Regions from separate parts of the Paenibacillus sp. ALE3 genome, predicted to be linked through region 3. Evidence: a T-box and tRNA genes for the amino acid it is inferred to sense, from the RefSeq annotation. Region 3 holds a T-box; the other regions hold tRNA genes.
The links. A T-box is a leader RNA that pairs with one kind of tRNA and senses whether it is charged. The one in region 3 lies ahead of tyrS (tyrosine--tRNA ligase), so its partner is inferred to be a tRNA-Tyr.

Region 1 (10,284 bases), 2.8 Mb from region 3:
TCCCTCAGAATGGTTGGAAATCATTCGAAGAGTGCAAAGGCAGAAGGGAGCTTGACTGCGAGACCTACAAGTCGAGCAGGGACGAAAGTCGGGCTTAGTGATCCGGTGGTACCGCATGGAAGGGCCATCGCTCAACGGATAAAAGCTACCCTGGGGATAACAGGCTTATCTCCCCCAAGAGTCCACATCGACGGGGAGGTTTGGCACCTCGATGTCGGCTCATCGCATCCTGGGGCTGAAGTAGGTCCCAAGGGTTGGGCTGTTCGCCCATTAAAGCGGTACGCGAGCTGGGTTCAGAACGTCGTGAGACAGTTCGGTCCCTATCTGTCGTGGGCGTAGGAAATTTGAGAGGAGCTGTCCTTAGTACGAGAGGACCGGGATGGACGTACCGCTGGTGTACCAGTTGTTCCGCCAGGAGCACCGCTGGGTAGCTATGTACGGAAGGGATAAGCGCTGAAAGCATCTAAGCGTGAAGCCCCCCTCAAGATGAGATTTCCCAGTATGTAAGACCCCTTGAAGACGACGAGGTAGATAGGTTGGGGGTGGAAGTGCAGTAATGCATGGAGCTGACCAATACTAATCGGTCGAGGGCTTATCCTAAAGATAAAGCGCAATGAGTTTCGGATCCAGTTTTCAGGGTGTAACCTTGAAGTTAGAATTTGCGAGGCAAATTCATGTTTGGTGGCGATAGCGGAGGGGTTCCACACGTACCCATCCCGAACACGACCGTTAAGCCCTCCAGCGCCGATGGTACTTGGACCGCAGGGTCCTGGGAGAGTAGGACGCCGCCAAGCATAAGCCCCTTCTCTGGGGATTTTTTTTCGCCTGTAAGACTAACCTCTACATAATCAGAATTTTAATGGTTATTTCTAAGATGGGGCTATAGCTCAGCTGGGAGAGCGCCTGCCTTGCACGCAGGAGGTCAGGGGTTCGATCCCCCTTGGCTCCACCAATATTCCCTGATAGCTCAGTTGGTAGAGCACTCGACTGTTAATCGAGTTGTCACAGGTTCGAGTCCTGTTCGGGGAGCCATATGGAGAGGTGTCCGAGTTGGCCGAAGGAGCACGATTGGAAATCGTGTAGGCGCCAAAAGCGTCTCGAGGGTTCGAATCCCTCTCTCTCCGCCAGCTCTTATAATAGATATTTGGCCCGTTGGTCAAGGGGTTAAGACACCTCCCTTTCACGGAGGTAACAGGGGTTCGAATCCCCTACGGGTCATAGTAGTATGGAGGCTTAGCTCAGCTGGGAGAGCATCTGCCTTACAAGCAGAGGGTCGGGGGTTCGATCCCCTCAGCCTCCACCATTAATAATATTGAGAAGTACCTTCAATGTCGCGGGGTGGAGCAGTTCGGTAGCTCGTCGGGCTCATAACCCGAAGGTCGTAGGTTCAAATCCTGCCCCCGCAATTAATTTCCTGATGGAAATGCCTCTGGAACTGTGGTGTAGAGGCCTAACATGCCTGCCTGTCACGCAGGAGATCGCGGGTTCGAATCCCGTCAGTTCCGCCATTTAACTTAATATGCCGGTGTAGCTCAACTGGTAGAGCAACTGACTTGTAATCAGTAGGTTGGGGGTTCAAGTCCTCTCGCCGGCACCATTTTGGAGGATTAGCGAAGTGGCCAAACGCATCAGACTGTAAATCTGCTCCCTTACGGGTTCGGTGGTTCGAATCCATCATCCTCCACCAGTTTTATTATTATGGTGGTCGTGACGAATGGATTAACGTACCGAATTGTGGCTACGGCATTCGTGGGTCCAAGGCCCATTGATCGCCCTGTTAAATACATAATGGGGATTAGCCAAGCGGTAAGGCAACGGACTTTGACTCCGTCATGCATAGGTTCAAATCCTATATCCCCAGCCATTAAGAGCCATTAGCTCAGTTGGTAGAGCACCTGACTTTTAATCAGGGTGTCGAAGGTTCGAGTCCTTCATGGCTCACCATTATCATTGTATGCGCGTGTGGCGGAATTGGCAGACGCACTAGACTTAGGATCTAGCGTCTTTGACGTGGGGGTTCAAGTCCCTCCACGCGCATATTGTTTTTGCGGACGTGGCTCAGCGGTAGAGCATCGCCTTGCCAAGGCGAGGGTCGCGGGTTCGATTCCCGTCGTCCGCTCCATATTTGCGCCCTTAGCTCAGCTGGATAGAGCGTTTGACTACGAATCAAAAGGCCGGGAGTTCGAATCTCTCAGGGCGCGCCATTAATTTCATAAGCCGGTGTGGCGGAATTGGCAGACGCGCGCGACTCAAAATCGTGAGGGAAACCGTGGAGGTTCGAGTCCTCTCACCGGCATCTATTTCGGGATGTAGCTCAGCTTGGTAGAGCACCTGGTTTGGGACCAGGGGGTCGCATGTTCAAATCGTGTCATCCCGACCATTTTTTTGCGGGTGTAGTTCAATGGTAGAACTCCAGCCTTCCAAGCTGGTAGCGTGGGTTCGATTCCCATCACCCGCTTTATATAGATGAAAAAAGAGACGGCTTATGCCATCTCTTTTTTTGCTTTTAAACCATCGTGTCCTTAATCAATAAAGCTCAAGAGTTAGAACATTATAGTCTAAATCGATGATGGTTCTGAAATTGCAATTGTTATTATACTTCATGGATTTACACAGACTGGCTACTCATCGTCCTTACTAAGCTGACATGACCTGTTAGGTTTCCCCGCTATTTTAAACCTCCTTTTCTAATTCAAGTCGCTCGGAGCTCCAATCTCATAACTCGATAGCACGATTGTAGTTGTATGATTTCTCTGAAGATTTGATTTCTTTGGATCCGTCCCACTTTGAATAGAGTTGGTGAGTACAAGCTTTGTTAGACCATTTCCTGATTGTTTGGTTGTTTCACCTCTAAAAACCGAATTTGGCCCAAAGGCCGAATATCGGTTTTTTTGTTTCATGAGTGCCAAGCCAACATTTTAAAGAAAATAAACGCTATGTTTTCAGAGTGATCAGTTTAGTTCTGATAAACGCTAGTGATCCACCGTTGCTAACTATTCTGCACGTGTGTTTATTCTCTAGACTACTGATAACAGGATACGTTAAGTGTGTGATTATGAATCTTCTACATAGTCCAAAAATAGCAATAATTTGAATCTGAATTCACAAGAGTGAAATAAAAGTATTTCTTTTATTACACACTTAGTCTCTACCACACTTTGCGAAGGTTGTTTGTTTATTGTTATATGAATTATTTTTTGATCTAATAGAACTATTTCAACCTTTTCCCTTGATGTCGATATAATTGAGGGTCACAAAAGTGTATTCCTTTAGGCAAATGGAGATCAACTCGCTAAAACGAAAAATATGTAGGTTGCGAATCAGAATTGTCTTATTGAACAGGAGGGGTGTACTAGAAAAAAGACTCATTACGGAACTCAGAATTGAGGAAAAACGGAGGTTATGTTATGGACAAAAAGAATGATAAAAGTTGCTGGATGAAGTGATTGACCATAAGCCTTACGATTACAAGCAGCAAGATATAAACATTAGGAGGATAACCAATATGAATTCATTCAAGAAAACGAAGAGCTTGATCAGCGCCCTGACCGGGGCTGCACTATTATTCTCGCTACCAATGACGGCAGGCGCGGAGAGCAATATCAACTATACAGGCATGTTCCTGGGTTATGACGGAAGTGTAAACACCAGCCCTGTTTGGACCTATAACCCTGACATTGTCTCCTATGATCTGCTGAACTGGAACCAGGGGGGCACCGATGCAGCCTCCATTACCTCTAATAGCGCCTCCGTCATCCAAGACCTAGGGAAAATTGTCACCGTTTCCACCCACATGCCCAATCCTCAGGGTGGAAATGTAAACGCCCCAATGTCTGATTCCGATTTTAATATCTTGGCCAATACAGACATTTCATCCATCAATTCGTCCAGCCCCGCATGGCTACAAAATTATAAGGCCCAGGTTGACAATGTTGTGACCGGTCTGCAAAAGTTTAACTCATCCCCCGTTTACTACAGACCCTTCCATGAAATGAACGGAGGCTGGTTCTGGTGGGGAAACAAGAATACGACAGACTATAAGAACCTGTACATCAATCTGTACAATTACATCGTGACGACCAATGGTATGTCCAACGTCAATTTTGTCTATGCCCCAAATAAAGGAGCTAACGCGGCTGCTTATTACCCCGGCTCTAGCTATGTCACATGGATTGGCATCGATGCTTACAGCGATGATCCGTCAAATGACAATGAAATCAAGATGGCTTACAATGACATCAAAGGACTTGGCAAAACTTACGGCTTTTGCGAAATTGGACCAGCCGTGGGTGGCGACCATGTGGATCGCAACAATAATCAGCTCAAGGAATTCGATTATTCGCTTTGGAACAACGCCCTGAATGAAGTCTACACTGGAGCAAGCTTCTTTATCACCTGGGATGGCGCTTATGCCCCGCAGAATAACACAAACGGCAGCGTGCTGTTTACAAAGGAGAGCTCCCAGTAAGTGCCTAGCGCCCGGCGTCCAGGCAGCACGGCATCAAGGCGTTAATCCCAAGCTGACCGCAGAGCCTTGGGAGAGTGGGACGTTTTCAAGAACGACAACAAAAAGCACCACCTTAATGAATTGGCCCCTGATAGACTAAAAAGACCCAAAAGACACGACCTCCTGTTAGGAGAACGGGTCTTTTGGGTCTACACAGCAACATGCGAGTATGCACGTTAAATATCGGTTGGTCAGATGCGGACTTCCGTCTCATCCGGAACGAACTGACGATATTGAAAATACATACGGAGCCGCCAGTGTAACAACGTCCCGAAGGCTAGTATGAAAAATAGCCCTGCTGTTTGCGGGATGGTAATGTAATGCTGAATAAATTCATGCAGCAGCAATCGGACGATCAGCAGGCTGATCAGGATAAAAAAGAAGGTGCGCGAGCGTTGCACGAAAACCAGCCCTTCTTGTAACTCAAATTTGGTGCTGCGGATCAACGGGTAGGAAAAAATAAACCAGCCGATCAGAAAAGCGCCCAGCGCCCAAAGCCAGGGAACCCGTACTTCTGGCACCACAAACATCATAAAGCCAGTGCTCATGCCGAGCGGAGGAATGATGATTTTTTTGGCATTAATCGGGCGATGACCTGTCTTCATACGGATGAAAATAGCCGATATAGCGATTAAGATCATACCGAAAGTTGCGCCATATTGCAGCAATGGGGTGCTGATATGAAACATGGACTGGCCCCCTCTATAAGGAATATAAGCGTTATTGGGCAGACTGCAAACCTTTTACATTATAGCACATATGCAATGGATATATTTAGTTACAGTCTTTCCTCCGGCAAGCGGATTATACGCCTTTTGGTGGTAACCGGCCCTATAATCGGGTCTCTTTCATCTTATGCGAGTTCTTGTGCTTGTACCTCACCTGCGGTTGATTTTTTCTCTTGGCGCATGATATAAACCATCGCTGCAATAATAAGGATAAAAGCAATGAGTGCGAGCAACGGAATGGTGATGAAATCCAACCAGTTCAGGTAATCCTGTTCACAGGATACTCTGCCGCAGGCCGTTGAAGTTTGTGTGGCTGCTTTGGCGGCTGCATGGATGCGCTGAATAATAAAATGATAGGCCGAAATCGCACCACCGATGACAGCTAATGGCATAACGTAAACACGTATTTTCGTATCGCCTCGAAAATATGCGATTCCGAGCAGAAGGGTCAGGGGATACATTAGAATGCGCTGAAACCAGCACAGCTTACAAGGCTCATATCCCAAGATCTCGCTGAGATACAGACTGCCCAATGTCGCCACACAAGCTACTACCCAGGCGGCAAATAAAGCAATATCCGTTTTTTTAAACGATCCGATCATAGTAACGCTCCTTTTTAAATTCAAATGAGAATAGTATGAACTCATCGTGTCTTGTCCCATCGGCAGGCATTTGCCGATATGCATGTCTTTATCCGTATTGTACTGTATTTTGAGTGCGGGGTCATACTTAAACATATTGACATCATTCACTATCATTTTTATAATTGCAGTAGTTTGGGAAGTTAATAAAGATTCAAGATATATATTAAGAAATTAGGAGTGTGCCCAGAATGTCGAGCAGCCGGAAAAATGAAACCTTATCTGTTATTAGTGAAAGACACGCGGTAAAAAGCTATGTAAAGGATTTTAAAATGCCAGAGGAAGATCTAGAAGCTATCTTGACTGCCGCGGTAGAAGCTCCTTCCGCTTGGAACCTTCAACATTGGAAATTCCTTGTTATCGAAAGTGAAGCGGACAAACAAAAATTGCTGCCTATCGCCTACAACCAAGGTCAAGTAGCAGAGAGCTCTGTTACGATTGCCGTACTGGGTGATTTGGAAGCCAACCGCAATGCTGTCATTTATGATCAAGCGGTAGAAGCAGGCGCATTGCCAGCGGAAATCCGTGACGCATTGGTAGGTCAAATCAATGGTGCTTATCAAAACCCGCAGGTAGCTCGCGATGCAGCGATCCTGAACTCTGCTCTTGCAGCACAAAACATTATGCTGGCTGCTAAATCTTTGGGCTACGATACTTGCGCAATGGGCGGATTTATTCCAGCACAATTGATCGAGCAATTCAATATTCCAGCACGATACCTGCCAACCATGCTCATTAGTGTAGGTAAGGCACAAGTGCCAGCACGTCCATCAGGACGTTTCCCACTGTCTGACGTTGTTGTAAAAGGCAGCTTCTAAGAAAAATAGTGAATATGAAAAGGGTGTTCCTGCAACCATTTGTGGCGGGGAACACCCTTTTTTACATCGTTTTAAACTGTCAAAATCCTTTTGTATCGTACCTTGTTTAGTCCGAGCGTTTGGACACGAGATATACCAGCTCCAGCGTCAGGATCGGCAGAAAAACAGAAGCGGGATAGGCCAGATAGCGCGGCTCCCACTGCGGCTTGAATTTATCCTTAAAGCGTCGAAGCCCCTGGAAGCCGTAAAAATGTCCCCCGTATTGAAAAACGAGTCGAGCCAGCTTTTCCTCGCGCAATGCCTTTTCGCTTTGTCCTACCTGGGACAGCGGGGCCATGCCCAGGTTAAATGTCGTATATCCACTTTCCTTGGCCCACTCAATGACCCGTGTGAATAAGTAATCCATCGTTCCATTGGGTGTGTCGGGCAGGTGACGCATCAGGTCGATAGAGACCGTCTGCCCATGATCATAAGCTGGGGCCATCGTAGCGAAAGCAATGACCTTCCCTTCGGAGTCTCTAAGCAATGCAATTGGAGCCAACTGAAGGTAAGATTCTTTGAACCAGCCGAGAGAATATCCCTTCTCCTTGCGCCCATCCAGCCAAATATCCGAAATATGACGCATCTCCTCAATTAATGACGCCTCTAGAGGCGGCTGGACCATTTCGAATGAATAGCCTTCGCGGTCAAAGCGATTTTTGGCGCTGCGCAGCGCCTGATTGCTTTTGCCCGTTAGTGTAAAGGACTCGAGCGGCACGAGCGCCTCCTCGCCCAATTTAAAAAAGCGATAGCCGTTCTCGTGATAGATGGACAAATATTCCGGTGATGCTTGGTAAAATACAGCCGTCAATGCATATCGATCCGCGAACCGTTGGAATTCCTGAATGGCTTCACTCACACGTTCTTTTGGACCGAGAGGGTCACCTAATACAATCAGTTTGTCCCGGCTGCGAGCATAGGGGAGAACCACCTGTTCGTCCTTAGTCCAATACAGATATTTATCGCCCAGAAAAAGCATATGAGAAACGAGGTTACCACCCTGTCGTTCCAAAAATTCTTTTAGCTTAACCAGCTCCTGTGCGTCGGGTAGATTACTGATGCTACGCTGAGGACGAAGAAAGAAATACACCGTCAGGAATACCCATGCCAAAATCAAACTAAATACGGCTGTAACTCCGTAATCGCTGCGGTTCATAAAAAAGTCCAGATGGACCTTGGCATGTATATGACGCATAAATGGTGTATTGGAGCCTGCCCCGATCATAAAATAAGCGCCGGTTACGAGTAGAGATAATCCGCCCCATATTAAAATGTTGTGCCGATTCAGCGGCGCACTGACCCGATAAAACCTTGAACGCGAAATCCACAGCATTAATGCCACGAACAGCAGGAAAAAGGCTTCCTCAAAATCCAGACCTTTAGTGAAGGTGAAAATGGCTCCTGTCAGCAGAAGTATCAAGGTCAGCCGCAATGCTCTGCGAATACGCAGAGAGATTCCGTGGGACAGAACGACAAGCATAATTCCGATGATGACCGAGATTTCGTGCGATAAGCGCATAACGGGCAGGCTGAGCAAATGTTCAGCAAAACGGAGCCTATACAGCAGACCAGGCGTAGCTGCCGACAACAGAAGCACCACGCCGGAGATGAGTACCAGTTTCCCAAGCGCCCATACCCCCAGATCGGCCAAAAACCGGAATTGACCAGGCCAGCCCCATACCTTCTGCCAGGCATTAAGGGAGTAATCCCAGCCTGTCTCAGCGAGCTGGCTCAAGCGCTCATTACGCGGAATCATTTCCAGCGCGGCTAATACCAAGCCGATGAGCCACGGAATGATGTAATAAAAGACGCGAAAGACCAGCAGCACAGCCAGCGCCCGGTCCGAGTTGGCTCCTGTCATTTGCAGCCCGAGCAGGGCGATAATATCGAATGCACCGACTCCTCCGGGTGCAAGGCTGATTAACCCCGCAATTGCGGCTATTACATAAATACCGAACACAGCATGGAGCGGCAGCTCATGGAGCAAGTGCGAGCCGATCCATGCAAAGGTAAGACCAGCCAGCAGCCATTCCAGCAGAGAGGCGCCAATGGAGGCAGAGATGGTGAACCAGGAGAGCTGTCCTTCTCCCTTGTTGAACCATGTGGCATACCTTTTGGAGCGCTGCATGATCAGAAATAGAGGCAGGTAAAGTGCCATTCCCCATAGTGCCCAATGAAGCCATGGGTGAGCATCAAGCACAGGCTGCACCGGATACAAATGGACAATAGCACCCCAAGCTAGCAAAGATAGTCCGGTAATGACGACAGGCGAAAGAAATACGACTGCCGAGGTGATGACACCCAATGGCACACCGCTCTTTTTATACAGTACAGTACGTAGTCCAGCTCCTGTAAAGCCTGCAAAGCCGAAGACATTATTGAAGGTATTGGAGATCCAGGCGTACCGAAATGTCGTTCCAGGCTTGACTTGAAGCTTGAAATGATACCTGATTACATAATCGTAAGCACTCATAGCAGCCACGGCTACCAGGGAGAACAAGCCAATTTCGATGAGAAACGTGGCATCCATTCGCCGCAGCTCATGAAGCATCCGTGCCAGATTAAAGTCTTTTAGCTCTCGTCCAGCCTCCCATATAATAAAAGCCAGTACAGCCAGCGGTAGCAAAATACGCGTCAATCGCTGCCTGTAGATGGTCATCATGTACTGTACGATTTTAAAGGATTGGAACGATTTGTGATTTGAATTCATAGATTCACCTGCTTGAAAAGGATAAGATTGAGACTGATAATGCGCGAAAACTTCCTGCCCAAATAAAAGGCTTCGTTATATTATACCTGTAATAATAGCTTGAATAACAACAGAAGGGTTACGAAATGGGAGTTGAGATTGATTGCTGTAAATAATTCCAATATAATGATGGAATACCTAGTAAATTGCTTGGCAATGGAGCTGACTGGACATGAGTATATGGGATCGTAATCTTTTTATACGTCGATTGGAGCTATTATGGCCTCCAGATGCAGACAGGAGCCAATACCCTTTTAACTTAAAGGCTCTTCAACAGTGGAACGAACTCAAATTCCATCCTTCCGTTACCTATATTGTTGGAGAAAACGGTGTAGGTAAATCGACGCTTATGGAGGCAATCGCGGTCGCGTGGGGTTTTAATCCAGAGGGTGGCACTAAAAATTTCAACTTTTCTACACAAGCCACGCATTCCGCGCTGCATGAGCATATCCGGTTGGTGAGAGGGATCGAAAAGCCGAGGGATGGCTTCTTTTTCCGGGCGGAGAGCTACTATAATGTGGCGACTCATATCGACGAGCTGGATCGAGAAGGAGGAGGGCGACCTATTCGAGATTCGTACGGGGGGAAGTCGCTGCATGAGCAGTCACATGGCGAGTCTTTTTTTGCTGCATTTGTGCACCGGTTTGGGGGACAAGGATTGTATATTTTGGATGAGCCAGAGGCAGCGCTATCGCCTTTGCGTCAGATGGCCATGCTTGCCCGGATTCATGAGCTCGTGCAACAGGGATCACAGTTTATCATTTCTACCCATTCCCCCATCTTGATGTCTTATCCAGATTCG
Region 2 (10,284 bases), 2.6 Mb from region 3:
AAGGTCATGATCTCAGACTGCCAAGAAAAGCCTCTAGCCAGGAGAAGGTGCCCGTACCGCAAACCGACACAGGTAGGCGAGAAGAGAATTCTAAGGCGCGCGGAAGAACTCTCGTTAAGGAACTCGGCAAAATGACCCCGTAACTTCGGGAGAAGGGGTGCCTCGGTAGGGTGAATAGCCCGAGGGGGCCGCAGTGAAAAGGCCCAAGCGACTGTTTAGCAAAAACACAGGTCTGTGCGAAGCCGCAAGGCGAAGTATACGGGCTGACGCCTGCCCGGTGCTGGAAGGTTAAGGGGAGTGGTAAGCTCGCAAGAGCGAAGCTATGAACCGAAGCCCCAGTAAACGGCGGCCGTAACTATAACGGTCCTAAGGTAGCGAAATTCCTTGTCAGGTAAATTCTGACCCGCACGAATGGCGTAACGACTTGGGCGCTGTCTCAACGAGAGATCCGGTGAAATTTTAATACCTGTGAAGATGCAGGTTACCCGCGACAAGACGGAAAGACCCCATGGAGCTTTACTGCAGCTTGATATTGAATTTGGGTACGATCTGTACAGGATAGGTGGGAGCCGTAGAATCTTGAGCGCCAGCTTGAGAGGAGGCATCCTTGGGATACCACCCTGATCGTATCTAGGTTCTAACTTGGTACCGTGATCCGGTGCGAGGACAGTGTCAGGTGGGCAGTTTGACTGGGGCGGTCGCCTCCTAAAGAGTAACGGAGGCGCCCCAAGGTTCCCTCAGAATGGTTGGAAATCATTCGAAGAGTGCAAAGGCAGAAGGGAGCTTGACTGCGAGACCTACAAGTCGAGCAGGGACGAAAGTCGGGCTTAGTGATCCGGTGGTACCGCATGGAAGGGCCATCGCTCAACGGATAAAAGCTACCCTGGGGATAACAGGCTTATCTCCCCCAAGAGTCCACATCGACGGGGAGGTTTGGCACCTCGATGTCGGCTCATCGCATCCTGGGGCTGAAGTAGGTCCCAAGGGTTGGGCTGTTCGCCCATTAAAGCGGTACGCGAGCTGGGTTCAGAACGTCGTGAGACAGTTCGGTCCCTATCTGTCGTGGGCGTAGGAAATTTGAGAGGAGCTGTCCTTAGTACGAGAGGACCGGGATGGACGTACCGCTGGTGTACCAGTTGTTCCGCCAGGAGCACCGCTGGGTAGCTATGTACGGAAGGGATAAGCGCTGAAAGCATCTAAGCGTGAAGCCCCCCTCAAGATGAGATTTCCCAGTATGTAAGACCCCTTGAAGACGACGAGGTAGATAGGTTGGGGGTGGAAGTGCAGTAATGCATGGAGCTGACCAATACTAATCGGTCGAGGGCTTATCCTAAAGATAAGACGCAATAAAGTTTCGGATCCAGTTTTCAGGGTGTAACCTTGAAGTTAGAATTTGCGAGGCAAATTCATGTTTGGTGGCGATAGCGGAGGGGTTCCACACGTACCCATCCCGAACACGACCGTTAAGCCCTCCAGCGCCGATGGTACTTGGACCGCAGGGTCCTGGAAGAGTAGGACGCCGCCAAGCAAAATCCTTTAAAGGATGATAAAATTTAATGAATTAGGGCCTTTAGCTCAGCTGGTTAGAGCGCACCCCTGATAAGGGTGAGGTCGGTGGTTCGAGTCCACTAAGGCCCACCATTTCTAGATTGACTAAAAGTTTGGGGCTATAGCTCAGCTGGGAGAGCGCCTGCCTTGCACGCAGGAGGTCAGGGGTTCGATCCCCCTTGGCTCCACCAATATTCCCTGATAGCTCAGTTGGTAGAGCACTCGACTGTTAATCGAGTTGTCACAGGTTCGAGTCCTGTTCGGGGAGCCATATTTTTAATACTTCTGAATTTTATATATAAGGTGGCGGCGTAGCTCAGCTGGCTAGAGCGTACGGTTCATACCCGTGAGGTCGGGGGTTCGATCCCCTCTGCCGCTACTCGGAGAGATACCCAAGTGGCTATAAGGGGACCCTCTGCTAAGGGGTTAGACTGCGAAAGTGGTGCGAGGGTTCGAATCCCTCTCTCTCCGCCATAAATTTATTAAATCAGAATTTATTTTGTAAGGCCCGTTGGTCAAGGGGTTAAGACACCTCCCTTTCACGGAGGTAACAGGGGTTCGAATCCCCTACGGGTCATAATTATGGAGGCTTAGCTCAGCTGGGAGAGCATCTGCCTTACAAGCAGAGGGTCGGGGGTTCGATCCCCTCAGCCTCCACCATATTTTATATCGCGGGGTGGAGCAGTTCGGTAGCTCGTCGGGCTCATAACCCGAAGGTCGTAGGTTCAAATCCTGCCCCCGCAATTAATTTCCTATTGGAAATGCCTCTGGAACTGTGGTGTAGAGGCCTAACATGCCTGCCTGTCACGCAGGAGATCGCGGGTTCGAATCCCGTCAGTTCCGCCATTTAAATGCATATAGTACGAACTATATGGTATAGTTATAAAATTAAATATGGCTCGGTAGCTCAGTCGGTAGAGCAGAGGACTGAAAATCCTCGTGTCGGCGGTTCGATTCCGTCCCGAGCCACCTTTCAAGTGGGAATTGGTAATGTGCCGGTGTAGCTCAATTGGTAGAGCAACTGACTTGTAATCAGTAGGTTGGGGGTTCAAGTCCTCTCGCCGGCACCATTTTGGAGGATTAGCGAAGTGGCCAAACGCATCAGACTGTAAATCTGCTCCCTTACGGGTTCGGTGGTTCGAATCCATCATCCTCCACCAGTTTTATAATCATATGGCGGTCGTGGCGAAGTGGTTAACGCACCGGACTGTGACTCCGGCATTCGTGGGTTCAAGCCCCATCGGCCGCCCTTTGATTCTTAATTTAATGGGGATTAGCCAAGCGGTAAGGCAACGGACTTTGACTCCGTCATGCATAGGTTCAAATCCTATATCCCCAGCCATTAAGAGCCATTAGCTCAGTTGGTAGAGCACCTGACTTTTAATCAGGGTGTCGAAGGTTCGAGTCCTTCATGGCTCACCATTTATAAATTATTTTGCGGTCGTGGCGGAATTGGCAGACGCGCACGGTTCAGGTCCGTGTGGGCTAACCCCCCGTGGAGGTTCGAGTCCTCTCGACCGCACCATATTTTGCGGACGTGGCTCAGCGGTAGAGCATCGCCTTGCCAAGGCGAGGGTCGCGGGTTCGATTCCCGTCGTCCGCTCCATTATCCATACGGCGCCATAGCCAAGTGGTAAGGCAAAGCTCTGCAAAAGCTTCATCCCCAGTTCAAATCTGGGTGGCGCCTTAACTGCTCATTATGGAATTTAATATGCGCCCTTAGCTCAGCTGGATAGAGCGTTTGACTACGAATCAAAAGGCCGGGAGTTCGAATCTCTCAGGGCGCGCCATTTCTTAAAAAATGTATAATGTCGGGATGTAGCTCAGCTTGGTAGAGCACCTGGTTTGGGACCAGGGGGTCGCATGTTCAAATCGTGTCATCCCGATACTGATTTGCGGGTGTAGTTCAATGGTAGAACTCCAGCCTTCCAAGCTGGTAGCGTGGGTTCGATTCCCATCACCCGCTTTTTGCTATAGCGGATTCTTGTTGCCTCAGTGGTGACACCTTATAAATAAAGAGAGCCTGTCTGGGGACAGAGCTCTCTCTTTTTTTTGTACATTTATATTCCATAGATTCCACAAAGTGATGGCTATTGTTAGTGCTTGCCATCGGTGTATCTCTCCTGTTCCTGCAGGGGGATACACCGATAACTGATCTAGTGCACAGATTTTACACTGGAATGGTTAGTTGGATGGAGGTTCCCCGATTTGGAGCAGAAGTCATGCTCATGAAGCCGCCTACTCCTCTAGCTCGTTCTTCCATGCTGAACAATCCAACTCCCTCTCCTTTGGATTCTCCAGAGAAGCCCATACCCTCATCCCGAATAGTTACTTTTATTATTTCGTCTTGATCCTCTACATCAACGTATGCTTCTGCTACATCTGCGTATTTAGCCACATTCGTCAGTGCTTCTTGTACAATTCTATAGATTGCTATTTCTTTTCGGATATCAAGGCGTTTACGTAAAGTACATTGAAAATGCACTTCGATTCCGTAATGCGAACAGAAATTTTCAATATAAGTTCTTAGGGCCGGTACGACACCCAAATCATCCAGAACTGAGGGACGAAGTTCCCACGCTAAGCCACGAACATCTTTAATGATATCAGTTACCTGTGTACGCAGATTTTCCAGAGTAGCACTGGGCTGTTCAGCTAGTTGGCTATCTAGTTGAATAATAAGTGAAAACAGGCTTTGACCAATCCCATCATGAAGCTCTCTTGAAAAGCGTTTACGCTCTTCCTCCTGTATTTGCATGACTTGCGTCATCATGGTCTGAAGCTCTGCCTCTACTTTTTTTAATTTAGTTACTTCATTACGGATCGCTAAGTACTGATAGGGTTTACCTTCCTCGTCCATAAATGGAACAATCGTAGTATTCACCCAGTAGTAGCTGTTATCTTTAGCACGATTTCGTATTTCTCCCTGCCATACCTCACCAGAACGGATCGTAGTCCACAGGTTCTTCATGAAGGCTCGAGTATGATAGCCCGAATTAATGAGACGATGATCCTGCCCGATCAATTCTTCACGACTATATTGCGAAATCTCACAGAACTTATCGTTTACGTACTGAATAATTCCTCGATGATCGGTCAGAGCAACGATGGAAGATGTATCTAGAGCAAATTTAAGATTGGATAGCTGGTGGAGAGAACTACGCAGTACATGGAGAAAAGGAGAATCTGGTATATGAATTTCCAAATCATTCAGTAGTTTATCGGTTGACTCCCCAAAGGCGGGCTGCAGTAAAGGGTTAGAAGGTTCATTCATAATGGAGCAACCCCTTTTTCAGTGCAAATTTGACCAACTCAGGCCGTGTTTTCAAGTTAAGCTTCTCCATAAGGTTGCTTTTGTGGGACTCTACGGTTTTGACGCTAATCACCAGGTGTTCGGCAATTTCCTTGTTGGCATATCCTTTGGCTACCCATGATAGGATCTCTTTTTCCCGCTCAGACAGGGATTCATACGGTCCGGCTATGCCCTCTTGTTTGATTTTGTCCAGATATTCACTCATCAGGCGTTTGGTTGCATTGGGGTATAGATAGGCACTGCCTTCGGCCACAGACTGGATGGCAGCGAGTAATTCCTCATGAGGTGCACTTTTTAAAATATATCCAGATGCTCCGGCTTGAATGGCTCGGAACAGATATTCCTCATCATCATGCATCGTTAAAATAAGCACTTCTGTATCCGGCAACTGTCTTTTTAATTCGGTGGTTGCCGTGAGGCCATCTTTGCCAGGTGGCATACTAAAATCCATGAGCACGACATTAGGTTGTAGCTCCACCGCTTTGCGGATTGCTTCATCCCCGTCTGCTGCATCTCCTACTACCTTAATACCGTTTTTGCCGTCCAATAGGGCCATGAGGCCAGAACGTACGACAACATGATCATCCACTACTAGTATACGAATCAATTAGTCATCCCCTCGAACGGTAAAAAAACCGTGCGTTTTGTCATAATCATAGCAAATTTTAGGGATTTCAATCAACAGAGATAGTTAGATGAGCTGTTCATGTTCACTTATATTTATAATTTTATTTTTCTTCAAATATCAATCTATGGAGTGAGAGGGAGAGCACATAGCTGGCCAAGGCGATGTGCGACTTGAGTGGCCTTGGCTACATCAGATTCGGTGAATGTTCTCACTTCACGGTTACCAACAAGTAGCACACCGTTTGGCAAGTCTCCTGTACTGGAAATGGGAATGGCTACTGCAGAATGTAACTGTTCGGCCAGCATAAGCGCACATTCTTGACGTAAACGTATACTGCCTGATATTAAAGCGCTAACGGTTACGGTACGCCCTAGACGAACAGCCATCCCGGCAATCCCATGACCGACTTTAAAAGAGATAAGGCGATAGCGATTGTTTCGGCTGCCGGAGGCATAATACCAATGCAACTTACCCCCTGACTTGGACATAAATGCAAGTGCAGTGAGATCCCCATAAACATGATCTCGCAACTGGTTCAGTTCATTTCGCATTTCATCCGTTATTTGTAGCATAGAAGACACATCCTTTATCTTAACCAACTGTAGCTCTAATTTATTGTAATTCCGACAGGTACAAAAGTAATTCAGGGAACCCCCTGATCTATAGGCGCAGGAAACACTGACTTTTCATTAGACTGGGTAATCAATAAGAGGTGGGGCGATAAATGGGGCGTTAGATAATCCTGGAAGTGATATTTATCACTGCAAATCAGGGAGTAGGGAGGTGCAAAATCAGGTGTTCTCCCGATAACAACCCAGGAATCAAAACATTATGATAAAGATATCAGGTAAACACGAGGAGGACGCTAATATGCAAGCCACTTGTATGGAACGGTTTAGGGACGAAACGCAGCGCACGGGGATTCAGCTTTTTCTGACGGAAGAGCATTTTGAGCTGTTAAAAGATATTATGTCGTGGAAGAAGGTAAAGGCAGGCGTTATGCTTTTTCGAGAGGGTGATGATGCGGAGCAGCTTTATTATATACATTCGGGTCATGTTAAACTCCGTAAATCGACAGAAGACGGTAAAGAATTGATTCTGACTATTCAGCACCAAGGCGATTTGATCGGGGAGTTTAGTGGGATAGATGGGGAAGAGTATAGTTGTACTGCAGAAACAGCCGATGTGTGTGAGTTAGGTGTTGTGCTTGTTAAGGACCTGGAGTCACTCCTGTCTAAGAACGGGGAAATGGCGCTTCAGTTCATACAGTGGATGGCAATGAAGCAACGAATTATGCAATCACGGTTTCGGGACTTACTGTTGTATGGTAAAACGGGGGCACTAGCGTCTACACTGATCCGTGCAAGTAATACATGTGGTGTAGCTGTGAAGGATGGCATTTTACTGAACATGAAGCTAAGTCACTCCGAACTGGGCGAGATGATTGGAGCAACGCGCGAAAGTGTGAATCGGATGCTGAGCTCGCTAAAAGAGCAGGGAACCTTGGATACGAGAGACGGAAAAATCGTCATTCATGACCTGAAGGTGTTGCGTGCCATGTGCTGTTGTCCTTCGTATGGCCAATGTGCCCATGAGGTTTGTAGGTTATAAAATGATGAGCATCGTTAGGCGGGGGGCTAAAAGACTCCGTCTAATTGTAAGTCTTCTGACAATAAGCAAATAAAAGGAACGAGTATTATAAATATCAAAAAAATCGACGACGCGTTTAGCGGCAAATCAACGATATAGTTTTTTTAAAAGTAGTACATGTTGAAATAGCTGACTATTAGCAAATAAAATTCAGATATTGGATATTTGTAAAATATTACAAGTTGTATTCTGTAGTTGAAAATGGTATATTATTTGAGCTGACAACAAAACAGCCGTTTCGAAAAAGAATAACTAGGGCGAAACAATCTTCGAAAAGAAGAGAAAAAAATAACTCTTGCATTTTTGGAACGAACATGATATGATCTTATAGCTGCTGAAAAACGCAGCGAAAAAGAATTTGATCTTTGAAAACTGAACAACGAGTGAGTAAATTGATTTTGTTCGCAAAATCAACAATGAGATATTTTATCTCGTCAGTTTCAACATGAGCTAATCGCTCTTTCTATAACCAACTTCGGTTGGTCTTTAATGGAGAGTTTGATCCTGGCTCAGGACGAACGCTGGCGGCGTGCCTAATACATGCAAGTCGAGCGGGGTTGTTTAGAAGCTTGCTTCTAAACAACCTAGCGGCGGACGGGTGAGTAACACGTAGGCAACCTGCCCACAAGACAGGGATAACTACCGGAAACGGTAGCTAATACCCGATACATCCTTTTCCTGCATGGGAGAAGGAGGAAAGACGGAGCAATCTGTCACTTGTGGATGGGCCTGCGGCGCATTAGCTAGTTGGTGGGGTAATGGCCTACCAAGGCGACGATGCGTAGCCGACCTGAGAGGGTGATCGGCCACACTGGGACTGAGACACGGCCCAGACTCCTACGGGAGGCAGCAGTAGGGAATCTTCCGCAATGGGCGAAAGCCTGACGGAGCAACGCCGCGTGAGTGATGAAGGTTTTCGGATCGTAAAGCTCTGTTGCCAGGGAAGAACGTCTTGTAGAGTAACTGCTACAAGAGTGACGGTACCTGAGAAGAAAGCCCCGGCTAACTACGTGCCAGCAGCCGCGGTAATACGTAGGGGGCAAGCGTTGTCCGGAATTATTGGGCGTAAAGCGCGCGCAGGCGGCTCTTTAAGTCTGGTGTTTAATCCCGAGGCTCAACTTCGGGTCGCACTGGAAACTGGGGAGCTTGAGTGCAGAAGAGGAGAGTGGAATTCCACGTGTAGCGGTGAAATGCGTAGAGATGTGGAGGAACACCAGTGGCGAAGGCGACTCTCTGGGCTGTAACTGACGCTGAGGCGCGAAAGCGTGGGGAGCAAACAGGATTAGATACCCTGGTAGTCCACGCCGTAAACGATGAATGCTAGGTGTTAGGGGTTTCGATACCCTTGGTGCCGAAGTTAACACATTAAGCATTCCGCCTGGGGAGTACGGTCGCAAGACTGAAACTCAAAGGAATTGACGGGGACCCGCACAAGCAGTGGAGTATGTGGTTTAATTCGAAGCAACGCGAAGAACCTTACCAGGTCTTGACATCCCTCTGACCGGTCTAGAGATAGACCTTTCCTTCGGGACAGAGGAGACAGGTGGTGCATGGTTGTCGTCAGCTCGTGTCGTGAGATGTTGGGTTAAGTCCCGCAACGAGCGCAACCCTTATGCTTAGTTGCCAGCAGGTCAAGCTGGGCACTCTAAGCAGACTGCCGGTGACAAACCGGAGGAAGGTGGGGATGACGTCAAATCATCATGCCCCTTATGACCTGGGCTACACACGTACTACAATGGCCGGTACAACGGGAAGCGAAGCCGCGAGGTGGAGCCAATCCTAGAAAAGCCGGTCTCAGTTCGGATTGTAGGCTGCAACTCGCCTACATGAAGTCGGAATTGCTAGTAATCGCGGATCAGCATGCCGCGGTGAATACGTTCCCGGGTCTTGTACACACCGCCCGTCACACCACGAGAGTTTACAACACCCGAAGTCGGTGAGGTAACCGCAAGGGGCCAGCCGCCGAAGGTGGGGTAGATGATTGGGGTGAAGTCGTAACAAGGTAGCCGTATCGGAAGGTGCGGCTGGATCACCTCCTTTCTATGGAGAATCGTTTCCTGCGATGGAAACATTCAAATATGAAGCATAAGCTTCAAACTTACTCACTCGTTGCTCAGTTTTGAGAGTTCAAACTCTCAAATTGCACCTTGAAAACTGGATACCGAAACGAAATTGCGTTTTAGAATATTCCTTTAAGCTGATCTTGTGTAAACAAGTGAAATAAAGGTAGCATATCGTATTTACATTGTAGATACTAGGTTAAGCTACAAAGAGCACACGGAGGATGCCTAGGCGCCAGGAGCCGACGAAGGACGTGGCGAACAACGATAAGGCCTCGGGGAGCTGTAAGCAAGCTTTGATCCGGGGATGTCCGAATGGGGAAACCCGGCTGTCTTCATCGACAGTCACTACTCACTGAATTCATAGGTGAGTGAGAGGCAGACCAGGGGAACTGAAACATCTAAGTACCCTGAGGAAGAGAAAACAATAGTGATTCCGTCAGTAGCGGCGAGCGAACGCGGATTAGCCCAAACCAAGGAGCTTGCTCCTTGGGGTTGTGGGACGTCTCACATGGAGTTACAAAGGAACCGGTTAGATGAAGAGGTCTGGAAAGGCCCGCCAGAGAAGGTAAAAGCCCTGTAGTTCAAAACTTGTTCCCTCCGAGACGGATCCCGAGTAGTGCGGGGCACGTGAAACCCCGTATGAATCCGGCAGGACCATCTGCCAAGGCTAAATACTCCCTGGCGACCGATAGTGAAGCAGTACCGTGAGGGAAAGGTGAAAAGCACCCCGGAAGGGGAGTGAAATAGATCCTGAAACCGTGTGCTTACAAGAAGTCAGAGCCCGATCTATGGGTGATGGCGTGCCTTTTGTAGAATGAACCGGCGAGTTACGTTCCCGTGCAAGGTTAAGGTGAAGAGCTGAAGCCGAAGCGAAAGCGAGTCTGAATAGGGCGAATAAGTACGTGGACGTAGACCCGAAACCGGGTGATCTACCCCTGTCCAGGGTGAAGGTGCGGTAACACGCACTGGAGGCCCGAACCCACGCATGTTGAAAAATGCGGGGATGAGGTGGGGGTAGCGGAGAAATTCCAATCGAACCCGGAGATAGCTGGTTCTCCCCGAAATAGCTTTAGGGCTAGCCT
Region 3 (10,284 bases):
CATGGCTGAACCCGGCTGGCGTACCATCTGGGTAGCATAGTTCATTTGCTCTTTTTGGAAGTCACGACCTTCCATCATACCGAGAATGGCGCCAGTTTTATGCTGAATCAGAATGGCTGCCGCTTGCTCGTCACCCTTGGTTTTACTAGTAGCAGAGAAGTTGTCCTTATTTTCTGCAATTTGACGCATAGATTTGTACACGCTCTTATCAATGGTGGTATATACCATATAACCGCCTGTGCGAAGCTGCTGTTCGGCTTCTTTGAGCAAGTCGTTATCATCCTTGGTTTTGGTATCTGCACTGGCATTAGCCGCTTGACTCGGATTGGTGACAGACATGAGTGCCTGCGCAGCTTGCCGCTCTGTTTCCATCATAAGATATGGATAGGTGTTATAAGCCTTAACAGTGCGTGGTGCGAGAGATTTTTTAATATCAAAAGCCATCGCTTCATCATATTGTGCTTTATTGATTTTGTTCTCCTCCAGCATTCGGCTGAGCACCAGGTGCTGGCGGTTGATCGCTCTTTTAAAACCAGCTTCATTAAATTCGCCTTTACCGTTGTAAGCAGAATAAGAAGAAGGGAGTTGTGGCAAACCTGCCAGATAGGCAGCTTGGGCTACATTAAGCTTGCCCAAATCATTCTCATTAAAAATACCTTTGGCCGCTGCTTTAATACCAAAGACGTTGTAACCGCTTGATCCGTTACCGAAAGGTACCTTATTGAGATAGGCTGTAATTATTTGCTGCTTGCTCAGGAAGCGCTCAAGGCGCAGAGATAGCAAAATTTCTTTGACCTTGCGGTCATCCGTACGATCAAGATTTAAAAAGACACGACGTGCAAGCTGCTGGGTAAGAGTACTCCCTCCAGTTTGTACGGATTCATGTAGTGCCTTTTGCTTCACAGCACGCAGCGTTCCCGACAAATCGACACCTTTATGCTCGTAAAAATGGTTATCTTCAATGGCAATGACTGCGTCAATGACGAGCTGAGGAATCTCCTTAAATGTAACAGGTCTTCGATCTTCCTCGGTCCGAAGCTGCCCGATGGGAGAGCCATCATTGAAATAAGCGAAGCCTGTAATTGCATTTTTATCTACTTCCTGTAGAATCGTAGATCTGGAACGCACGGGCTCGTTTTTTACAATAGAAGCAATATAGCCGGCGGCGGTTCCTCCTGCGAATAGTGCTCCCATAAAACCGATGATGACGACCCACTTTATGACACGGCCGAGCCTTCGCATGGTTCTCCGTAAGCGGGAAGGCTTTGGCTCTGATACATTGTTTTTTTCTTCAACCATTAAGTCTTCCTCCTTTATAACAGCCATTATTATAGCATAAAATTACAAAATGAACCCATATGCTAAAAAGCCTGTCTTTTGGTGTCGTTGACTACATAAAAACAGTGTGTTATAAATAGGTCAAAGTAAATATCGTGAAAAGCAGAGAAAGACTTCAGTAGAAGGCGGAATCACGTTGTGCAGAGAGCCGATGGGTGGTGTGAATCGGTAGCGTCCCTCCTTTGAATTACCGTCTGGAGCTGTCTGGATGAATGGAAGGCTTTTGCAGGTTTGCGAAGCTCCCATAGTAATCCGGTACCGGGTGTAGACCCGTTATAGGAATGAAGTGAAAGAAACGTTTGTTTTTGCATACGTTTCTTTAATTAGGGTGGTAACGCGAGCAGCTCCTTCTCGTCCCTTGGGATGAAAGGGGCTTTTTGGTTTGTTTAAATAGTAATTTTTGGATGAAAAATAGGAGGGATTCAGGATGAAGTGGGAAGAATTGAAGCCTGAGCAACAGGCAGAGGTAGAACGACAACTAGAAGTGATACGTCGTGGAGTAGCGGAAATTGTACCTGAAGATGAGCTGAGGCGTAAGGTTATTAAATCGGTTGTTAGCGGCGAGCCACTCAAAATTAAGCTGGGCTTGGATCCGTCTGCGCCCGACATTCACATCGGACATACGGTTGTTATGCACAAACTGCGCCAGTTTCAGGAATTAGGGCACCAAGTGCAACTGATTATCGGAGATTTTACAGGCAGAATTGGTGATCCGACAGGTAAATCGGAGACCCGCAAGCAACTGACTGAGGAAGATGTACAGCGCAATGCACAAACATACAAGGAACAAATCTTTAAGATTCTCGATCCTGAAAAGACAAAGGTATACTACAATTCCGAATGGTTAGGACCGATGTCTTTTGCGGATGTGGTAACCCTGTCTGCCAAAGTAACGGTTGCCCGTATGTTGGAGCGGGATGATTTTACAAAAAGGTACCAAAACGGCTTGCCGATCAGCATCCATGAGTTCTTTTACCCACTGATGCAGGGTATGGATTCTGTGGCTCTCCAAAGTGATATAGAATTGGGAGGGACAGATCAAAAGTTTAATCTGCTGATGGGCAGAACCCTGCAAAAAGAATACGGAGTGGAGCCGCAGGCAACTATTACATTACCACTGCTTGAGGGTCTTGATGGCGTTCAGAAGATGAGCAAAAGTTTGGGGAACTACATTGGTGTGGATGAAGAGCCAAACGAAATTTACGGTAAATCAATGTCCGTTCCTGACGAGCTGATGCTGAAATATTTTGAGCTTGCAACGGATATTACCAATGAGGAGCTGGCAGAGCTGGCGAAAGGTGTTAAGGAGGGTTCAGTGCATCCACGTGATGCCAAAATGAAACTGGCCGGAACATTAGTCCGCATGTACCACGGTGAAGAAGCGGCGGAAGCAGCCAAGCAGCATTTTGTGACCGTATTCCAACAACGCGCGCTTCCTGATGATATTGAAGAATTCACCTTGACAGCAGATCAGCTAGAAGAAGGTGGCATTCGTGTGATCCAGTTGCTGACTCATCTAGGCTTTGCAGCATCTAACGGTGAGGCCAAGCGTAGTATTCAGCAGGGTTCGGTTAAAATTAATGAAGAGAAGTGGACCGATGTGAACGAAGCATACAAGCCGCAAGAAGGCGACATTGTACAGGTAGGTAAACGGAAATTTGCTAAAATCAAGCTCGGATAATTAAAATACATTCATTAGCAGCGTTGAGATTGATTTTACATCTCAGTGCTGCTTTTTTTATTTCTGCCAAGTGAAAGCCGTGGTAAACTTAGCACAAATAATCAAACAAGTAGGCAAAGAGTTATACATAATGAATACGTGGGTTACCCAATGTGGATGTAGGCTAGATAAATTACAAGTGCGGGGAAGGATTATATGGACTACTTTAAACGAATTCAGTGTGCGATTGAGTTTATTGAATTGAATCTCCGGGAGGATTTAAAAATTGCCGAGGTTGCTTCACAGGCATACTTTTCAGCCTTTCATTTCCAGCGGGTTTTTCAGGCCATTTCGGGTTTTACAGTGCAACAATATATAAGAAGGAGAAGATTGTCCGAGGCGGCTAAACGGCTAAAGCAATCCAATCAAAAGGTATTGGACATTGCTATTGAGTATCAGTACAACTCGCAAGAAGCTTTTACTCGCGCTTTTGAAAAAAGTTTTGGGATCACCCCTGGGAAATATCGTAACTGTGACATTGAGCTTTCTGGTCAAAGCAAAATCAATTTTTTGGATTACCAAAAAAGCGCAACGGAGGAATTAGAGGTGAACAAGCCTGTAATATTGCAACTCGAAACGACCAAAATTGTAGGATATGAATATAAAACAAATCTGAATAATGAGCAGCACTATAAAGAAATCCCAGGATTTTATGAACACTTTGGCGCACATGAATATTTTATGTGTATTCCGAATAAAATCGCTCCGGGAATGTCATATGGGATTGCCTGTCGATTTGAAGATAACGGTGCATTTTCATTTGTGGTGGGTGAGGAAGTTGAAAAAGAGTCAAAAGAACTGGCAGAGGGTTTCATATATATGGAGATTCCAGCAGGCAAGTATGCTGAGTTTGACGCTTCAGGTTCAAAAGGACGAGTTCAGAATATACGAGATTTTATCTATGGCACATGGCTTCCTAATTCTAATTTTGAACGGAGGGAGGGGCCTGATTTTGAAATTACGGACGTGATGAATTCCTATCCTGATCATTTGAATATGAAAGTGTACATCCCCATTGAATAAAAATCTCAGGCTTAATATGTGGGGAATATAAAAAGCACCCGAATGAATTCGGGTGCTTTTTGGTGCTAATGCAAGGATTAGCGGTTGTAGAACTCGACGATTTGTTTTTCATCGATATCTTGGGACAATTCAGCACGCTCAGGCAAACGAATGTATTTACCTTCCAGAGCTGCGTCATTGTACTCCAGGTAAGCTACCAAGTGGTTACGGTTTTCCAAAGCTTCTTTGATGGAAGACAGGGAACGACTTCTTTCACGAAGACCGATCACGTCACCAGGGCTTACTTGGTAAGAAGCGATGTCAACTTTTTTGCCGTTCACAGTAACGTGACCATGAGCTACCAATTGACGTGCGCCTGCACGGGAATTAGCAAAGCCAAGACGGAATACAAGGTTGTCCAGGCGGCTTTCCAGCAAGAACATAAAGTTTTCACCAGCGATACCGTGCATGTGTTGAGCTTTGTTGAACAGGGTACGGAATTGTTTTTCACCCAAACCGTACATGTGGCGAAGCTTTTGTTTTTCTTGAAGCTGCATACCGTAGTTACTGATTTTTCTCCGTTGGTTTGCACCATGTTGTCCCGGAGGGAAAGGGCGTTTCAATTCTTTACCTGTGCCGCTCAGGGAAATACCGAGACGACGGCTCAATTTAAATTTAGGACCAGTGTAACGTGCCATTATAGAGTTAACTCCTTCATAATTAAAATTTGAGTTGGGGCTCTCTTTGCGCTCCAATTTGTTCGGCGCTACCTAGAAGGTGAGACGCACTACTGACAGAAAAGTTCAGCCGCTGTCCTGTCAGCAACAAATAAGATGAGGGTGACACAAACTGTTACGCCCAAAATTTAAGATCCGCACAGTAGATAGTTCTGCCGTACAGTCTTTTTCAATAATATATATTATATGTTATAGTGGGTCAATGTCAAGTAGAGAAAAAGAATGAAAACGTCAAAATTTGTCGATAGGGCTTAAGAACTAAAAAGGTGGGACGAATTTCTGGAAAATGGATGCAAATTTCTAAAGTTGAGAGTAAAATAGATCATATTATGAGCTATAGTGGTGTATAGCCGCTGTCTTGGTACAGCTAATTTTGCTGTGAAGGAGCGCCTTAATATGTCGGAATTTTCAACAACGGATCAGCAAACGCTTGACAGTAAAACAGTGCAGGCTAGCGGTGCTCCGCTGTTTGATGATAAAGGATATACGTCTTTTGCCTGGCTCCAGAACATGGATATGACACCCTATGATTACCCCTATATTAATCAGCTTCTCGTCCAAGGATATCGGAATTGGTTACAGCAGAGCAATGGTATATCCTGGATCAGTGAAGAGTATACTGCTGTCTTTAATTTTACAGGTGTTCGGGTTGCTGGTAGGGAAGAGGATGATGACGAGGATTTAGAGTTGGTCGAGCGTTGTTGCATATCTAGAGAGATGGAAGTGAGCCAGCGTAAACTTCGAGATGGGAGCCTTGCATTTGTATACATGGTTCCCATACTATGCCGCAATTACAAGAGAGAGCCTTTCGCCGCTCTTCGTTTTACACGGCCTGCTCAACATTTTGTCTCGAATCAGGACGCATTGTTAGTGGCTTCTTTGCATTTTAGATCCTGCTTTTACTCGAAGTTTGAGTATATATTTATGGAAGATATCCTAGGGATGCAGAATCGGAGTGAACGTGAAGGCAGACGCCGCTCTATTTTATTTCAGATTGTAAAACGGATGCATGACAAGATTGATGTAGAAGGCGTGCTGGATGAAGTATTTGGAAGTATCGCCTATTTGTTTCCCCATGTGGATATCACGTTGTATATGAGTCAGGATCGGCACAGTCGAAATCCTCAGGTCAAGCCTTTGTTGCTACATGAACGGGACGAGGATGTATGTGTCCGTGCATTTATGAAAGGGCAAATGGCTGTAAATGAGCCTGCCAGTCCACAAGATGAAATAACTGAAATCGGTATCCCGTTACGTGGCAAACAGGGCGTATATGGTGTTTTCCATATGATTCTTCCGGCAGGTGCGGATAGTATGGAAAAAGTGGACGTAGAGCTGATTGCGATGATGGCAGATACAGCTGGCACCGCATTTGAAAATGCGAAGCTGCTGGAGCAATCGAATGTACTTATCCATGAATTACGGCTCATTAATGAGTTGGTTCAGCGTTTGAATCAGAGCCTGAAATTAAATGAAATATTTGAGTTTGCCGTGCAGGAATTATTAAAAATGTTCATTGCCGACTTTTGTTGTATTGTGCAGCTGGATCAGGATGGAAGTTGTTTTAGGGTGATGTCAAGCAATGTGGAAAGTTTAAAGCTGGAGAGTTACCCTCGTGAAGGTGGATTTGCTGGACTGATATGCAAAACAGGAGAACCCGTGATTGTGTCTGACTATAGAAAGGATGGGAAGATATCCTCTCGGTTTATGGATACGACGGACTCTCAGTCTTTGATGGCTGTGCCTATGAAGAACAGGGGGACTCCTAGAGGGGTTATATTATTGTCGAGCAAGCTTCCACATTTTTTTTCTTACGATAATTACAAGATGCTGCAAATGCTAGCTCCTCATATCGGACTGGCCGTAACCAATGCTATGCTACATGCCGAGGTGCGGCGTCTGGCTAATATGGACATGTTAACAGGTTTATATGTACGTCATTATGTAGACCGAATTATTCAGGAACATCAGGAAAAGGATTTCTGTGGCTCTCTTATTTTGGTTGATATTGATCAATTCAAGCAGGTGAATGATACGTATGGCCATCAGACGGGTGACGAAATTCTGAAAAGCGTCAGCAATATTGTTCGCTCGGCGACCCGTGATGAGGATGTATGTGCCAGATGGGGCGGAGAGGAGCTTGCCATTTATTTGCCGCAGTTGGGGGTTCAACAGGCACTGGGATATGCAGAAAAAATACGTAGCCGTGTACAGCATGAAACTAATCCTCAGGTGACTGTTTCTTGCGGGATTGCCGAATGGAACTGGCTGGACGAGCAAATCAGCATCGAATCTTTATTTTATAGGGCTGATATGGCCTTGTATGAAGCGAAAAATGAAGGACGTAATCGTATAGTTATTGATCATGTAGGCGATATGTAGAGAATATTCCTTAGGGAATGTTCTCTTTTTGTTTTGCATAACCGATTGTAGACAGGTAATCCTAAGCATAGCTATAACCTGGATGTTCTGAAACAGAATTTTTATCATGATTTATAGTCATGTTTAGGATAGGACGGATGATGGTATGCAGTGGAGAAAGCAATGGGTAATGCGGGGCTGTATGTTTCTGATAATATGTGTGTTAAGCGGTTGTGCACTGGATCGGCAATATACTCCTGAGCAGATTTTTAGAAGAGCTGTTGCAGGAATGGCTGGCAGAGAGAGGATAACGTTTATCGGACAGACTAGAATCAGAACTGACGGCCTGCCTACGACTAAACAGTTTGAATATCGCGGGAAGCTAAAAAATCACGATGAACTGATCATGCACTGGGGATCTGCAGAGGCTTTGCGTAAGCAAGGCGACTATGTAGCACTGAAAGAAGATAAGTCCGAGCTTGGTGTTACACATGAACGGTTTCTTCGTCAAAATGGAAAATGGATTGCGCTGGCATCTGGGGATACTTCTATGGTTCAAAATGGCATGTTAAATCGCTTCAATCCGATTCAGGAGCTTGAGGAATTAAACACACTGAATAAGAGCATTCGTATGGAAAAGGGAGCTGCCCGGGGAACTTGGGTGGTGAGGATTGAACCAGAACCTGCCTCGGCAAAGCGTTGGTTGAAAGAACGTTTAATGGAAGAAATGAATACGTTAAATCCTCAAATCAGGATTTTAAAAACGCAGCAAACAGAAACGAACCAAGAGCTGCAACAAAAGCTAAGCCAAGTATGGAAGGAAAGTTGTGAGGATATGAACAACCAGCTGGAGCACTCCGATGTGCGGACTGTGTACCATTTAACTATAGATCGCCAAACGGGTTTGCCCTTAAAGCTGTCATCGGAATGCCGAATTTCCCGACAGGTTGCGAATGAAGAGCTGCACCAAGAGGCTCTGATAACCAGAGTTGCTTTTGAGGACTACAAGTAACGGAGCGGGCATGATACAATGGAATTTGAATTAACCGTTGTTCAAAAAGAGCGAAATAAAGAAGGAGAGACACTACATGAAAGATCCTAGAATACTTAAGCTGGCGGAAAATCTGGTAGGTTACTCTGTTGAAGTGCAGCCTGGAGAAAATGTATTGATCGAAATGATTGGTACAGAGCGTGACTTGCTTAACGCCATCATTCATGAAGTTGGTAAAAAGGGTGGAAATGTTTTTGTTCAGCTTACAGATCGTAAGGTGCAGAGCGCTATGCTTCGCAATGCGACAAAGGAAATGCTGGAAACTTGGGCTGAAATTGACCTCAACCGGATGAAACAAATGCACTGTTACATCGGAATTCGTGCAGGCGAAAATGTAAATGATCTGTCAGATGTACCGGAAGATAAAATGAAAATGTATAATTCAATTTATCAGCATGCGGTACATAGCGAACAACGAGTGAAACACACAAAATGGGTAGTGCTGCGTTATCCGAATGACAGCATGGCTCAATTGGCCAATATCAGCACCGAAGCATTCGAAGATTTTTATTTCGATGTATGTAACCTGGATTACGCGAAAATGGACAAGGCTCAAGATGCATTGGCAGACCTGATGAACCGGACAGACAAAGTACGGATCAGCGGTCCAGGTACTGACCTGAGCTTCTCTATCAAGCAAATCGGAGCCATTAAGTGTTCGGGTCAATGCAATATTCCGGATGGCGAAGTATATAGCGCGCCTGTACGTGATTCAGTTAACGGAACCATTAGCTATAATGCACAAACCCTATATAATGGAATTACCTTTGAGAATGTTAAATTCCGTTTTGAAAATGGTAAAATCGTGGAAGCGACAAGCAACGATACCAAGCGGTTAAATGATATTCTCGATTCCGATGAGGGAGCACGCTATATTGGCGAGTTTGCCATCGGGTTTAACCCACACATTTTACACCCAATGAAGGATATTCTGTTTGACGAGAAGATTGCAGGTAGCTTGCACTTTACACCAGGTCAAGCTTATGAAACGGCGGATAACGGTAACCGTTCTTCGATTCATTGGGATTTGGTATTGATTCAGCGTCCGGAATATGGTGGCGGTGAAATTTATTTTGATGATGTTTTAATCCGTAAGGACGGTATTTTTGTGCTGCCTGAGCTGGAGCCGTTAAATCCTGAAAACTTGAAATAACGATATCTGTTCTTGCTGAGAAAGCGATTTCAATGTATCATAATGAATGAGCATTGATATATGAAAATCCAGTAAAGCGAGGGATCTCACTATGTCCAATAATAATGCGGCGGTTGTTGAAATTGCACAGACGGCGAGCAAATTCACTTCTTCCATCGTCCTTCATTCCGAAAATAAGTATATTGATGTGAAAAGTATACTGGGCTTGTTTACGACCTTGGTCAGCAGTCACAGTTATGAGCTGCATGTTCACGGGCCTGACGCCGAGGAAGCCAAAAAAGCGATTATTGAGGTGTTCCAGAAGCACGGGCTGCACATTTCAGTAGCCACCTAACTTATTGAGGAAGCAAAAGCATCCCTACCTGTAACTGTAGGGATGCTTTTTTTGTCAGGTTCTTGTATTAGCCTGCAATTTGGTCTAATATTAAGGTTAGGACGTCTTGTGCGACATTGAGACATAGGGGGGAAGAATCCATGACTTCATCTGATTTGCAGGAACAATTGAATATCAAGGCCATTAATCTGCTTCAGGAAGATGCAGATAAAATAAAGAAGCTTATTGAAGTACAGATGGAGAATCTGGCAACCCGTTATTGCCCTCTCTATGAGGAAGTGCTGGATACTCAGATGTACGGATTTTCCAAGGAAGTGGATTTTGCGGTTCGCGCCGGACTTCTTCCGGAAATGGTAGGTAAACAGCTGGTCAGTGAGCTGGAACGCAATCTGGCTATTCTATATGAGGCCATGAATAATAAGGCTAATTAGGAAGACGGTTGAATTGATGAGAGCATGCGAAGTTTTAGAGCATGCTTTTTTTGATGCCATTTTTTAAAAAGAGGATGAGAGGTTGCTTTTTAGCGTTCACCTTTGCCCTTGAATTTTAACAGCTTACAGGATTATATCGTCTTAAAAATTCAAGGGC

Region 1: it has a tRNA-Tyr gene. The T-box ahead of tyrS (tyrosine--tRNA ligase) is inferred to sense a tRNA for this amino acid. The anticodon was not compared.
Region 2: it has a tRNA-Tyr gene. The T-box ahead of tyrS (tyrosine--tRNA ligase) is inferred to sense a tRNA for this amino acid. The anticodon was not compared.

What each region holds. Positions count from the first base shown of each region.
Region 1 is NZ_CM134214.1:4,747,165-4,757,448, reverse strand. Features, by position in the region: rRNA gene ACXHJ2_RS21360 (23S ribosomal RNA) at 1-600, shown strand, start outside; rRNA gene rrf (5S ribosomal RNA) at 678-794, shown strand; tRNA gene ACXHJ2_RS21350 (tRNA-Ala) at 877-952, shown strand; tRNA gene ACXHJ2_RS21345 (tRNA-Asn) at 957-1,032, shown strand; tRNA gene ACXHJ2_RS21340 (tRNA-Ser) at 1,036-1,127, shown strand; tRNA gene ACXHJ2_RS21335 (tRNA-Glu) at 1,147-1,218, shown strand; tRNA gene ACXHJ2_RS21330 (tRNA-Val) at 1,228-1,303, shown strand; tRNA gene ACXHJ2_RS21325 (tRNA-Met) at 1,333-1,406, shown strand; tRNA gene ACXHJ2_RS21320 (tRNA-Asp) at 1,432-1,508, shown strand; tRNA gene ACXHJ2_RS21315 (tRNA-Thr) at 1,522-1,597, shown strand; tRNA gene ACXHJ2_RS21310 (tRNA-Tyr) at 1,602-1,687, shown strand; tRNA gene ACXHJ2_RS21305 (tRNA-Gln) at 1,790-1,864, shown strand; tRNA gene ACXHJ2_RS21300 (tRNA-Lys) at 1,869-1,944, shown strand; tRNA gene ACXHJ2_RS21295 (tRNA-Leu) at 1,957-2,037, shown strand; tRNA gene ACXHJ2_RS21290 (tRNA-Gly) at 2,048-2,122, shown strand; tRNA gene ACXHJ2_RS21285 (tRNA-Arg) at 2,128-2,204, shown strand; tRNA gene ACXHJ2_RS21280 (tRNA-Leu) at 2,217-2,296, shown strand; tRNA gene ACXHJ2_RS21275 (tRNA-Pro) at 2,304-2,380, shown strand; tRNA gene ACXHJ2_RS21270 (tRNA-Gly) at 2,388-2,458, shown strand; gene ACXHJ2_RS21265 (glycoside hydrolase family 26 protein) at 3,506-4,468, shown strand; gene ACXHJ2_RS21260 (CcdC family protein) at 4,699-5,196, opposite strand; gene ACXHJ2_RS21255 (disulfide oxidoreductase) at 5,361-5,837, opposite strand; gene ACXHJ2_RS21250 (nitroreductase family protein) at 6,068-6,694, shown strand; gene mprF (bifunctional lysylphosphatidylglycerol flippase/synthetase MprF) at 6,801-9,443, opposite strand; gene ACXHJ2_RS21240 (AAA family ATPase) at 9,655-10,284, shown strand, end outside.
Region 2 is NZ_CM134214.1:4,869,357-4,879,640, reverse strand. Features, by position in the region: rRNA gene ACXHJ2_RS21950 (23S ribosomal RNA) at 1-1,333, shown strand, start outside; rRNA gene rrf (5S ribosomal RNA) at 1,412-1,528, shown strand; tRNA gene ACXHJ2_RS21940 (tRNA-Ile) at 1,565-1,641, shown strand; tRNA gene ACXHJ2_RS21935 (tRNA-Ala) at 1,664-1,739, shown strand; tRNA gene ACXHJ2_RS21930 (tRNA-Asn) at 1,744-1,819, shown strand; tRNA gene ACXHJ2_RS21925 (tRNA-Met) at 1,854-1,927, shown strand; tRNA gene ACXHJ2_RS21920 (tRNA-Ser) at 1,931-2,022, shown strand; tRNA gene ACXHJ2_RS21915 (tRNA-Glu) at 2,054-2,125, shown strand; tRNA gene ACXHJ2_RS21910 (tRNA-Val) at 2,133-2,208, shown strand; tRNA gene ACXHJ2_RS21905 (tRNA-Met) at 2,219-2,292, shown strand; tRNA gene ACXHJ2_RS21900 (tRNA-Asp) at 2,318-2,394, shown strand; tRNA gene ACXHJ2_RS21895 (tRNA-Phe) at 2,445-2,517, shown strand; tRNA gene ACXHJ2_RS21890 (tRNA-Thr) at 2,543-2,618, shown strand; tRNA gene ACXHJ2_RS21885 (tRNA-Tyr) at 2,623-2,708, shown strand; tRNA gene ACXHJ2_RS21880 (tRNA-His) at 2,725-2,797, shown strand; tRNA gene ACXHJ2_RS21875 (tRNA-Gln) at 2,816-2,890, shown strand; tRNA gene ACXHJ2_RS21870 (tRNA-Lys) at 2,895-2,970, shown strand; tRNA gene ACXHJ2_RS21865 (tRNA-Leu) at 2,986-3,073, shown strand; tRNA gene ACXHJ2_RS21860 (tRNA-Gly) at 3,080-3,154, shown strand; tRNA gene ACXHJ2_RS21855 (tRNA-Cys) at 3,165-3,235, shown strand; tRNA gene ACXHJ2_RS21850 (tRNA-Arg) at 3,262-3,338, shown strand; tRNA gene ACXHJ2_RS21845 (tRNA-Pro) at 3,361-3,434, shown strand; tRNA gene ACXHJ2_RS21840 (tRNA-Gly) at 3,444-3,514, shown strand; gene ACXHJ2_RS21835 (PAS domain-containing sensor histidine kinase) at 3,719-4,822, opposite strand; gene ACXHJ2_RS21830 (response regulator) at 4,815-5,468, opposite strand; gene ACXHJ2_RS21825 (GAF domain-containing protein) at 5,612-6,061, opposite strand; gene ACXHJ2_RS21820 (Crp/Fnr family transcriptional regulator) at 6,360-7,100, shown strand; rRNA gene ACXHJ2_RS21815 (16S ribosomal RNA) at 7,626-9,179, shown strand; rRNA gene ACXHJ2_RS21810 (23S ribosomal RNA) at 9,397-10,284, shown strand, end outside.
Region 3 is NZ_CM134214.1:1,698,295-1,708,578, forward strand. Features, by position in the region: gene ACXHJ2_RS07525 (transglycosylase domain-containing protein) at 1-1,299, opposite strand, end outside; T-box leader at 1,435-1,700, shown strand; gene tyrS (tyrosine--tRNA ligase) at 1,766-3,019, shown strand; gene ACXHJ2_RS07535 (AraC family transcriptional regulator) at 3,215-4,081, shown strand; gene rpsD (30S ribosomal protein S4) at 4,159-4,758, opposite strand; gene ACXHJ2_RS07545 (sensor domain-containing diguanylate cyclase) at 5,194-7,179, shown strand; gene ACXHJ2_RS07550 (hypothetical protein) at 7,349-8,170, shown strand; gene ACXHJ2_RS07555 (aminopeptidase) at 8,247-9,362, shown strand; gene ACXHJ2_RS07560 (HPr family phosphocarrier protein) at 9,454-9,696, shown strand; gene ACXHJ2_RS07565 (YlaN family protein) at 9,837-10,127, shown strand.